2 regions of the Pantoea agglomerans genome follow, and region 1 is predicted to be linked to the other one. Evidence: predicted binding sites of a transcription regulator. Region 1 holds the regulator's gene; the other holds the start of a gene.

What was found. The regulator PhoB, encoded in region 1, activates phosphate uptake and scavenging genes when phosphate is short. The targets are predictions, from matches to a motif close to CTGTCATAAAACTGNCNNAT.
Region 2: opgB (phosphatidylglycerol--membrane-oligosaccharide glycerophosphotransferase) is a predicted target of PhoB. The motif match lies at 1,962-1,981, and genes of this name have one in related genera.

What each region holds. Positions count from the first base shown of each region.
Region 1 is NZ_CP083809.1:3,063,365-3,067,685, reverse strand. It holds gene sbcD (exonuclease subunit SbcD) at 1-911, opposite strand, end outside; gene phoB (phosphate response regulator transcription factor PhoB) at 1,107-1,796, shown strand; gene phoR (phosphate regulon sensor histidine kinase PhoR) at 1,811-3,124, shown strand; gene LB453_RS17460 (PstS family phosphate ABC transporter substrate-binding protein) at 3,143-4,078, shown strand; gene LB453_RS17450 (cobalamin-independent methionine synthase II family protein) at 4,241-4,321, shown strand, end outside.
Region 2 is NZ_CP083809.1:3,461,410-3,465,730, reverse strand. It holds gene opgB (phosphatidylglycerol--membrane-oligosaccharide glycerophosphotransferase) at 1-1,878, opposite strand, end outside; gene LB453_RS19260 (tautomerase family protein) at 2,078-2,467, opposite strand; gene LB453_RS19255 (LysR family transcriptional regulator) at 2,588-3,505, shown strand; gene LB453_RS19250 (glycosyltransferase family 32 protein) at 3,479-4,321, opposite strand, start outside.

The DNA of each region.
Region 1 (4,321 bases):
GGCTTTTCACCCTGATGGTCGGCGAAGGGAGCCAGCTGCGCCTCGATCTCTGCCAGCGAGCCTTTTAGCATCTTCATCGGCTGAAACTGCGGAACAGGCAGCGGCGTTACGGCGCGCAGGCCGCGGGTGTCCAGCTCCAGCAGGAAGACGCTTTTCTCGCTGCCGAGCTCGTCGAAGCTGAGCGGAATCGGCGAACCGCTGTAGCGGATATGGTCGCTGTTGGCGACGCGCTGAGCGCGATGGATATGGCCCAGCGCCACGTAGTCGACGTCGGGAAAAGCCGACGCGGGAAAGGCGTCGAGCGTGCCGATATAGATATCGCGCACCGAATCGCTTTTGCTGACGCCGACGGTGGTAAGGTGGCCGGTGGCGATCACCGGCAGCGCCAGCGGATGCGCGCGCGCCGCGTCAACGCTGCGCTGGTAGTGGGCGGCAATCGCCTCCAGCAGGCTCTGCTGCTTCTCACGCCCCGACTGGCCCGCCCGGCTGCGCAGAATATCGCGCGGCCGCAGGTAGGGAATGGCGCAGAGCAGCGCGCCCGGTTCGCCGGCGCGGTCGCGCAGCAGCAGCAGGTTATGATCCGCCTGCGGCGTGGTGATCACCTGAGTATTCAGGCAGGCGAGCAGGGCGCGCGACTCGTTAAGCGTGGCGACCGAGTCGTGGTTGCCCGCCAGCACCACCAGCTGGCAGCCGGTCGGCTGCAGCGCCACCACGAAACGGTTAAAGAGTTCGCGCGCGTAGCTCGGCGGCGTGCCGCTGTCGAAAAGATCGCCCGCGACGATCAGCGCATCGACCTGATGCTCCTCAATACGCGCCAGCAGCCAGTCGAGAAAGGCCTGGTGCTCGGCCGCCCGGCTCTTGTTATAAAAAAACTGACCGAGGTGCCAGTCCGCGGTATGAATGATGCGCATAAAACTCCCTGCCGTAACGATTTGCCGGACGATTATACCGGCTATGGCGCAAAAGCGAAAAAAGCCGCGCCGGCTGTCATAAAGCAGTGTTAACGCGCTGATTAAGCGGCTATGTTTTTCATAAAAGTGTCATAAATCTGACGCATAATGGCGCCGCATATAACGGTGACAGCAGTCACATCAGCAGGAGTTACAATGGCTAAGCGCATTTTGGTTGTGGAAGATGAAGCCCCTATCCGTGAAATGTTGTGCTTCGTGCTGGAGCAGAACGACTACCAGCCTATCGAGGCGGAGGATTATGACAGCGCGATAGGGAAACTGATTGAGCCCTGGCCAGATCTTATTCTGCTGGACTGGATGTTGCCGGGCGGCAGCGGTATTCAGTTTATCAAGCACCTCAAGCGCGAAGCCCTGACGCGCGATATTCCGGTGATGATGCTGACGGCGCGCGGCGAAGAGGAAGATCGCGTACGCGGTCTGGAGGTGGGCGCCGATGACTACATCACCAAGCCTTTCTCGCCGAAAGAGCTGATGGCGCGCATCAAAGCGGTGATGCGCCGCATTTCGCCGATGGCGGTGGAGGAGGTCATCGAGATGCAGGGGCTGAGCCTCGACCCCTCGTCGCACCGCGTGATGTCGGCCTCGACGCCGCTGGAGATGGGCCCGACCGAATATAAGCTGCTGCACTTCTTTATGACCCACCCCGAGCGCGTTTACAGCCGCGAGCAGCTGCTGAACCACGTCTGGGGCACCAATGTCTATGTGGAAGATCGCACCGTCGACGTGCATATTCGCCGCTTACGTAAGGCGCTGGAGGTGTCCGGCCACGATCGCATGGTTCAAACCGTTCGCGGAACGGGGTATCGTTTCTCCGCCCGCTACTAAACGGAGCCTTTACCGTGCTGGAACGACTCTCCTGGAAGAGACTGCTTTCCGAGCTGGCGCTGGCCTGCCTGCCGGCGCTGATTATCGGTTTAATTTTCGGCTATCTGCCCTGGCTGCTGCTGGCCAGCGTGCTGGGGGTGCTGCTGTGGCATTTCTATAATCTGATGCGGCTGTCGCACTGGCTGTGGGTGGATCGCACCATGACGCCGCCCACCGGACGGGCGAGCTGGGAGCCGCTGTTTTACGGGCTCTATCAGATGCAGCTGCGCAACCGGCGGCGGCGGCGCGAGCTGGGTAACCTGATCAAGCGCTTTCGCAGCGGCGCAGAGACGCTGCCCGACGCGGTGGTGCTCACCACGGAAGAGGGGGCGATTTTCTGGTGTAATGGCCTGGCGCAGCAGCATCTTGGCCTGCGCTGGCCGGAAGATAACGGCCAGAACATCCTCAACCTGCTGCGCTACCCTGAATTCTCCCGCTATATTCGCCAGCGCGATTTCAACAAGCCGCTCACCCTGATCCTCAATAACCAGCACCATATGGAGTTTCGCATCATGCCCTACAGCGAAGGGCAGTGGCTGATGGTGGCGCGCGACGTGACGCAGATGCACCAGCTGGAGGGGGCGCGCCGCAACTTCTTCGCCAACGTCAGTCACGAGCTGCGCACGCCGCTGACGGTGTTGCAGGGCTATCTGGAGATGATGAACGACTCGGTGATGAACGAGCGCTCGCGCGGCAAGGCGCTGCAGACTATGCAGGAGCAGACGCGCCGCATGGACAGCCTGGTGCGCCAGCTGCTGACGCTGTCGCGCATTGAGGCCGCGCCGGCTCTCGACATGAAAGAGACGGTGGATGTGCCGATGATGCTGCATCTGCTGCAGCGCGAAGCGGAGACGCTGAGCAGCGGCCGCCATGAGATCCATTTCCATACCGATCCCCATCTCAAGGTGCTCGGCGATGACGATCAGCTGCGCAGCGCCCTCTCTAACCTGGTCTATAACGCGGTAAACCATACGCCAGAGGGCACGCGCATCGATATCAGCTGGCTGCGCAGCCGCCAGGGCGCACAGTTCAGGGTATGCGACAACGGGCCGGGCATTCCGGCGGAGCATCTGCCGCGCCTGACGGAGCGCTTCTACCGCGTAGATAAGGCGCGCTCGCGCGCCACCGGCGGCAGCGGGCTGGGGCTGGCGATCGTCAAGCACGCCCTCAGCCACCATAATGCGCGGCTGGAGATCACCAGCATTCCCAATAAAGAGACCTGCTTCACCTTTACGCTGCCGTCGAGGTTGATCGTCAGCGCGGGATTGCAGGAGAATGCCGTCCATTAACCGTTAATGGAACCTCTCATGCGCGCCTTGCTGCTGTTGCTCTCACTCTTCTCGCCCGCGCTGACGCTGGCGGCGGCGCCTCAGCCTGCCATGCTCACCGGCAACCTCAGCAGCGTCGGCTCTGACACTCTGGGGACGCTGATGATGCTGTGGAGCGAAGATTTCAGCGCGCAGGCCCCTGGCGTCAATCTGCAGGTGCAGGCCTCTGGCTCTTCCACCGCGCCAACCGCGCTGGCGGCGGGCGCCGCGCAGCTCGGGCCGATGAGCCGCCCTATGCAGGCGGAGGAGCGACAAACCTTTCAGGCGCGCTACGGCTACGCGCCGCTCGCCGTGCCGGTGGCGCTCGACGCGCTGGTGGTGGTGGTGAATCAGCGCAACCCGCTGACGCAGATCGACGCGCGCCAGCTCGACGCTATTTTTTCCGTGACGCGCCTGTGCGGCGGGCCGCAGGTGCCGACTCGCTGGGGCGATATGGGCGTGCGCCAGCCCGACTGGGCACGGCGGCCGATTCAGCGCTACGGGCGCAACTCCGCCTCGGGCACCTGGGGCTTCTTCAAGCAGCAGGCGCTGTGCAACGGCGATTTTCGCGCCGACGTGGCTGAGTTTCCCGGCTCGGCCGCCGTGGTGCAGGCGGTCGCCGCCAATCCGCGCAGCATCGGCTACGCCAGCTTCGGCTTTCATCTCAGCGGCGTGAAGATGCTCGCCGTGGCCGACGGCCAGCGCGCGGCGGTAGCGCCGGACGCTGACTCTATCCGCAGCGGCCGCTATCCCTGGGCGCGCCCGCTCTATATCTACGTAAATAAGCCCCCAGGCAAGCCGCTGCCGCCGCTGGTTGACGCCTTTCTGCACCAGGTATTGTCGCCGCAGGGACAGCGTCGCGTCAGCGAAGCAGGCTATCTGCCGCTGTCGACGGCGCAGCGAGAGCAGGCGCTGGCTGCCATAGAAGCGAAGTAAACGCTAACGTGAATTTTTTTCAACTCTACTGAAATTTCTTCTGTTGCAGAAGCGTCGCGCGCGTGCCACTCTGTCCGCAGACGTTTAGCCATCCAGATGGCTACATATAACAGAGTGAAATTATTCCCTGTCGTGATTAACGACAGCGATCAGGAGTAGAAAATGACCGCACAGACCGCCCCGTTCCGCGCCGATACCGTCGGCAGCTTCCTGCGTCCCGCCGCCATTAAAAATGCGCGCGAG
Region 2 (4,321 bases), 400 kb from region 1:
ATCGTAGCGGATATCGTTATCTTCAACGCGCAGCAGCGCCTCATTGCGCTGGTAGTTGGCGGTGCTCAGCACGCTCTGCGGAAACTGCGCCTGGCCTTTCCACTGCGCTTTGTCGATACGCGCAACGCTCGGCTGGCCGCCAAGCTGTCCCATCGCCACGCAGAAGTCGGTGGAGAGCGCCAGCTCAGGCTGCCACAGCCGCGCCATACGGAAGCAGCGATCGACCCAGACGAACTTCTCGCTGGCGGTAAAATCCGCCAGCTGGTAGCGCAGCGGCGCGGCATATTCCCCCTCCGGCAGCGGCTCGACGTGGTTTTCGGCGACGCGGAACAGGATCGGCAGCCGGAAGGTGGCGCCGGAAAAGCTGAAGCTGTTTTTCGCCGTATCGATAACGAAACGATCGAGCTTTTTCGGGAAGTTCCACAGCTGAATAATATCCGCCTTCCAGCGGGTGATATGGGACTTAAAATCAGCGAACTGGCCCGTCAGCGTTGTTCCCGCGAGGCTGCTGCGGCCGAGGCCGATCGCTTTATCGCCGCCGAGGATATCGAGCACCGTCGCGCCGTTATCCAGCGTGCTGCGCGGCTGGTCGATCACCTCCGCCTGCGGCCGATCGCCGCGGATCACCATAAAGAGATCGCGACGCGGCTGTTTGATCAAATAGGGATGGGCGGTGTTGTTCATCGCCAGATGATCTGAGGTCACCACGATCACCGTGTTTTTAAAGTAGGGCGACGCCTTGATGCGGGCGATCAGCCGCGCCACATGCTCCTGCGAGCAGGCCACTGCGCTGAAGGACTGGTTAGGCTTGCCCTCGTAGCTGTAGCTTTTGCGCTGGCAGCTGCGCGACACAAAACCGTCGGGATGGTGCGTATCCACGGTCAGGGCGAACAGGGCGAAGCGCTTCTGCTGACGCGACAGCGCCTCATATTTCTCAAACACCTCATCCATCACCGTATCGTCGTAGTAGCCCCAGTTGTTGCGGTAGGCTGGATCGGCGACGCTATCTTTCAGCTGCTGCGATCCCACCATATTGGCCGGATCGAAGCCGTGCGAGGTCAGAAAAACGTCTTTACCGGCAAAGCGCAGATCCGCGCCCTGAATAAACCAGTTCTCATAGCCGGAGTTTTTCAAAATATCGCCAAGGCAGACGTTTTGCGGATAGAAGCTGGAGAGCGCGGCAGAGGCGTTACCGTCGAAAGGGGCGAACAGCGGAATGCCGCACTGCGAAGCCACCATGCCCGCGATGGTATAGTCGGTGCCGGGCAGCTGCACGGTCTCGCTGAAATCCAGGCTCTGCGCCTTTTCCTGACTCAGCTCCGGCGCCAGGCCGGGGAAAACCTGCTCGTCAAAGTAGGTGCGCTCCAGGCTTTCGCCATAGATATAGACCAGATTGAGCTGCGGGTTGCTGATGACCTTTTGCGGCACTTTGTAGTAGCTGTCGAAGTCGGAGTCGGCCAGCCGGGTGTGCGAGGCGACCAGGCTGGCGACCTGGCGAAACGCCGGGGTGGTCTGTACCGATCCTGCGGCGCAGGCCACCGCCAGCAGGCTCCAGCCGAGATGGTGCGGCCGCTCATGGCGCCGCAGCAGCCAGCTCAGCAGGCAGATCAGCAAAAAGAGCACCAGCAGCAGCCCGATAGCGGGCACCACATATTTACTGACGCCCGCGCCGGTCAGGCTATTGGTCAGGGTGTAGAGCACCGCGTCGTTAATGCCATCGCCGGTGAAGTAGTTGCTGGCAAAGAGTGTCGCGTTCAGCAGGACAAACAGCACCAGCAGAAGCAGCACAAAGGAGAACCACAATTTATGGCGGCCGGCTTTCCACGAGTAAACGGCAATGGCGGCCAGAAACAGCGCCACTGAGACACATTCGGACAACGTCAAATCCTCTCTTGAAGTGAGTTAGCGCATCCTGCGCAGCCCGCATTGAGTAAGGGTAGGTTTGCGTCAATCTATAATGGCTGTCATAGCGCTGCAACATATGCCGCCCGAATTGTGCAGTGGGTAATCTTTCAGAGGGAAAAGCGCGCGACGGCCGGGGTGGCCGTCGCGGATTGCGGTGAAAAAGAGCCGTAAATCAAAGCCGACCGGTAAGGTATTGCGCCTCGCCGTCGGCGAAGCTCCAGTCGCCTTTGTCGTTCGTAATAAAGCTGATCATCAGATCGTGGCCCTGCACGCCGCTGCTTTCGCGCAGCTCGCGCGCCAGCTCTGCCATAAAGCGCTGCTTTTGTTCCGCACTGCGCGGGCTGGTGTAGACGCGTACCATCACCAGGTTATCGCTGCGGCTAAAGCCGAGGCCGGTATCCTGGAAAAACATATTACACGCCTTGTTTTCGTGAACAATCTGGTAACGGTCACGCGCCGGCACCTGAAAGGCGGTCAGCACCGCGCGGTGCGCCGCATCGAGCAGGGTGCGCAGTTCAGCTTCGGAACGGCCCTGTATCACATCAAATTGCAGTAGCGGCATCGCTTTTTCTCCTGTTGAGGGCGTAATCTATCTGTGCTGTGACAACTATCCTGACGCGTTGGCCAGCAAAGAAAAAGCGCGCCTGCTGAAATGATTATTCAATATAGTGAACAATGCCTGATGAAAGAGATAAAAACGGACGCGCTCTGGATCCATCTGCACTGGCTGCTGGTGCTGGCGGAGCAGGGCAGCTTTACCCGCGCGGCAGAGCGGCTTGAGGTGAGCAAAGCGGCGATGAGCCAAAAGATCAAAGAGCTGGAGCTGGCGGCGGGCACGGCGCTGGTGCAGCGCACCACGCGCAGCGTGCGGCTGACGGCGGCAGGCGAAAAGCTGGTGGAGGAGCTGCGCGACCCGTTCGCGCGTATCGAGCAGAGCTTTTTTGGCGTGCGCGACGCCGCCGGGCCGGTGCGCGGCCTGGTGAGAGTGACCGCGCCGGTGGCTTTTGCGCGCCAGCAGCTGGTGCCGCTCGTCGGGGATTTCCTGCGCGCCTGGCCGCATATCCGGCTGCAGCTCGATGTGACCGATCGCATTGTTTCCCTCAGCAGCGAAGGATTTGACCTGGCGATTCGCCACAGCAGCACGCTGCCGGAAACGCACGTCGCGCTGCCGCTGTGCGATACGCGCACGCTGCTGGTGGCCTCGCCCGCTTATCTGGCGGCGCACGGCGAGCCGCAGACGCCGCATCAGCTGGCGCAGCACAACTGCTTATACTATCCGCGCGGCGTGGAAACCCCGCGCTGGACCTTCGCCGACGCGGCGCAGGAGCGGGTAGAGGTGAGGGTGCAGGGCAGTTTCGCCACCAACAACAGCGAGTCGATACGCGATGCGGCGCTACAGGGGCTGGGCATCGCTATGCTGCCGGACTTCAGCGCCCGCGAGGCGCTCGCCTCCGGCGCGCTGCAGCAGGTGCTGCCGCGCTGGCGAGCCGTAGAGGCCTTTGCGGAGAAGCTCTGGATCGTCAGGCCTTACGCCGCGCAGGTGCCGCGCGCGGTCACCACCTTTACGCACTGGCTACGCGCGCGCTTTGTCGACGCCTGACGACAGCGCCAGCTGCGTCGGCGCCAGCATCATCTCGCCCAGCAGGCTGGCGCGGTTATAGAGGCCGATGCGCAGATTAAAGTCGAGGTGCAGCCGCTCGTCGCCGCTCAGGCGGATAACCGGCGGCGGCGTTTGCGGCCGCTGACGAAACAGCACCGAACAGGCGAACGCGTCGCTGTTGCCGGCGTGCAGCTGCTGATAAAACCAGGCGTTAGCGTCCGCTTTGCGCAGGTGAAGATTCACGCGGCGATACTCTTTTACCGCCACCTGCTGCGCCAGCGACAGCAGCGCCTGCGCCGGGTGATGAATTTTCTGCACGATAAGCGGATAGTCGTCGCGCTTTTTCAGCTCGTTAATATAGTTCTGCACGCCGAGGTTTTTAATCGGGGCCAGCTGTTTCAGCCATTCGCGAATAAAGGCGTTGCCCGGCGCAGCGGCGATAAACCAGCCTTCGATAACCGGCGACAGGAAATTAAGCGTGCTGTTCTCGCGGTAATAGCCAATAACGTCCATCGGCTTATCCTGCTGAACCTGGTGTACCCAGTCGAGCTTCTCAAATAACAGCGTGCCGCAGTCGATGCCGATGCCGCCAAAGCGGTGCAGCAGCTCCAGCCGGATAATTTCGCTTTTATGCGCAGGCGTCAGATCGGCGGAGATAAAGGTCATCTCCGGCAGCCACTGCGCCAGGGTGCTCTGCGTCACCAGATGCAGCGTATGGTCGGGATTGTCCTGGCGCAGCTGGTTGATATTCAGGCGCAGCGAGGGCGGCAGCGTGTCGTCGAGCCAGACCATCCAGATGGTTTTCGGGATCGCCGC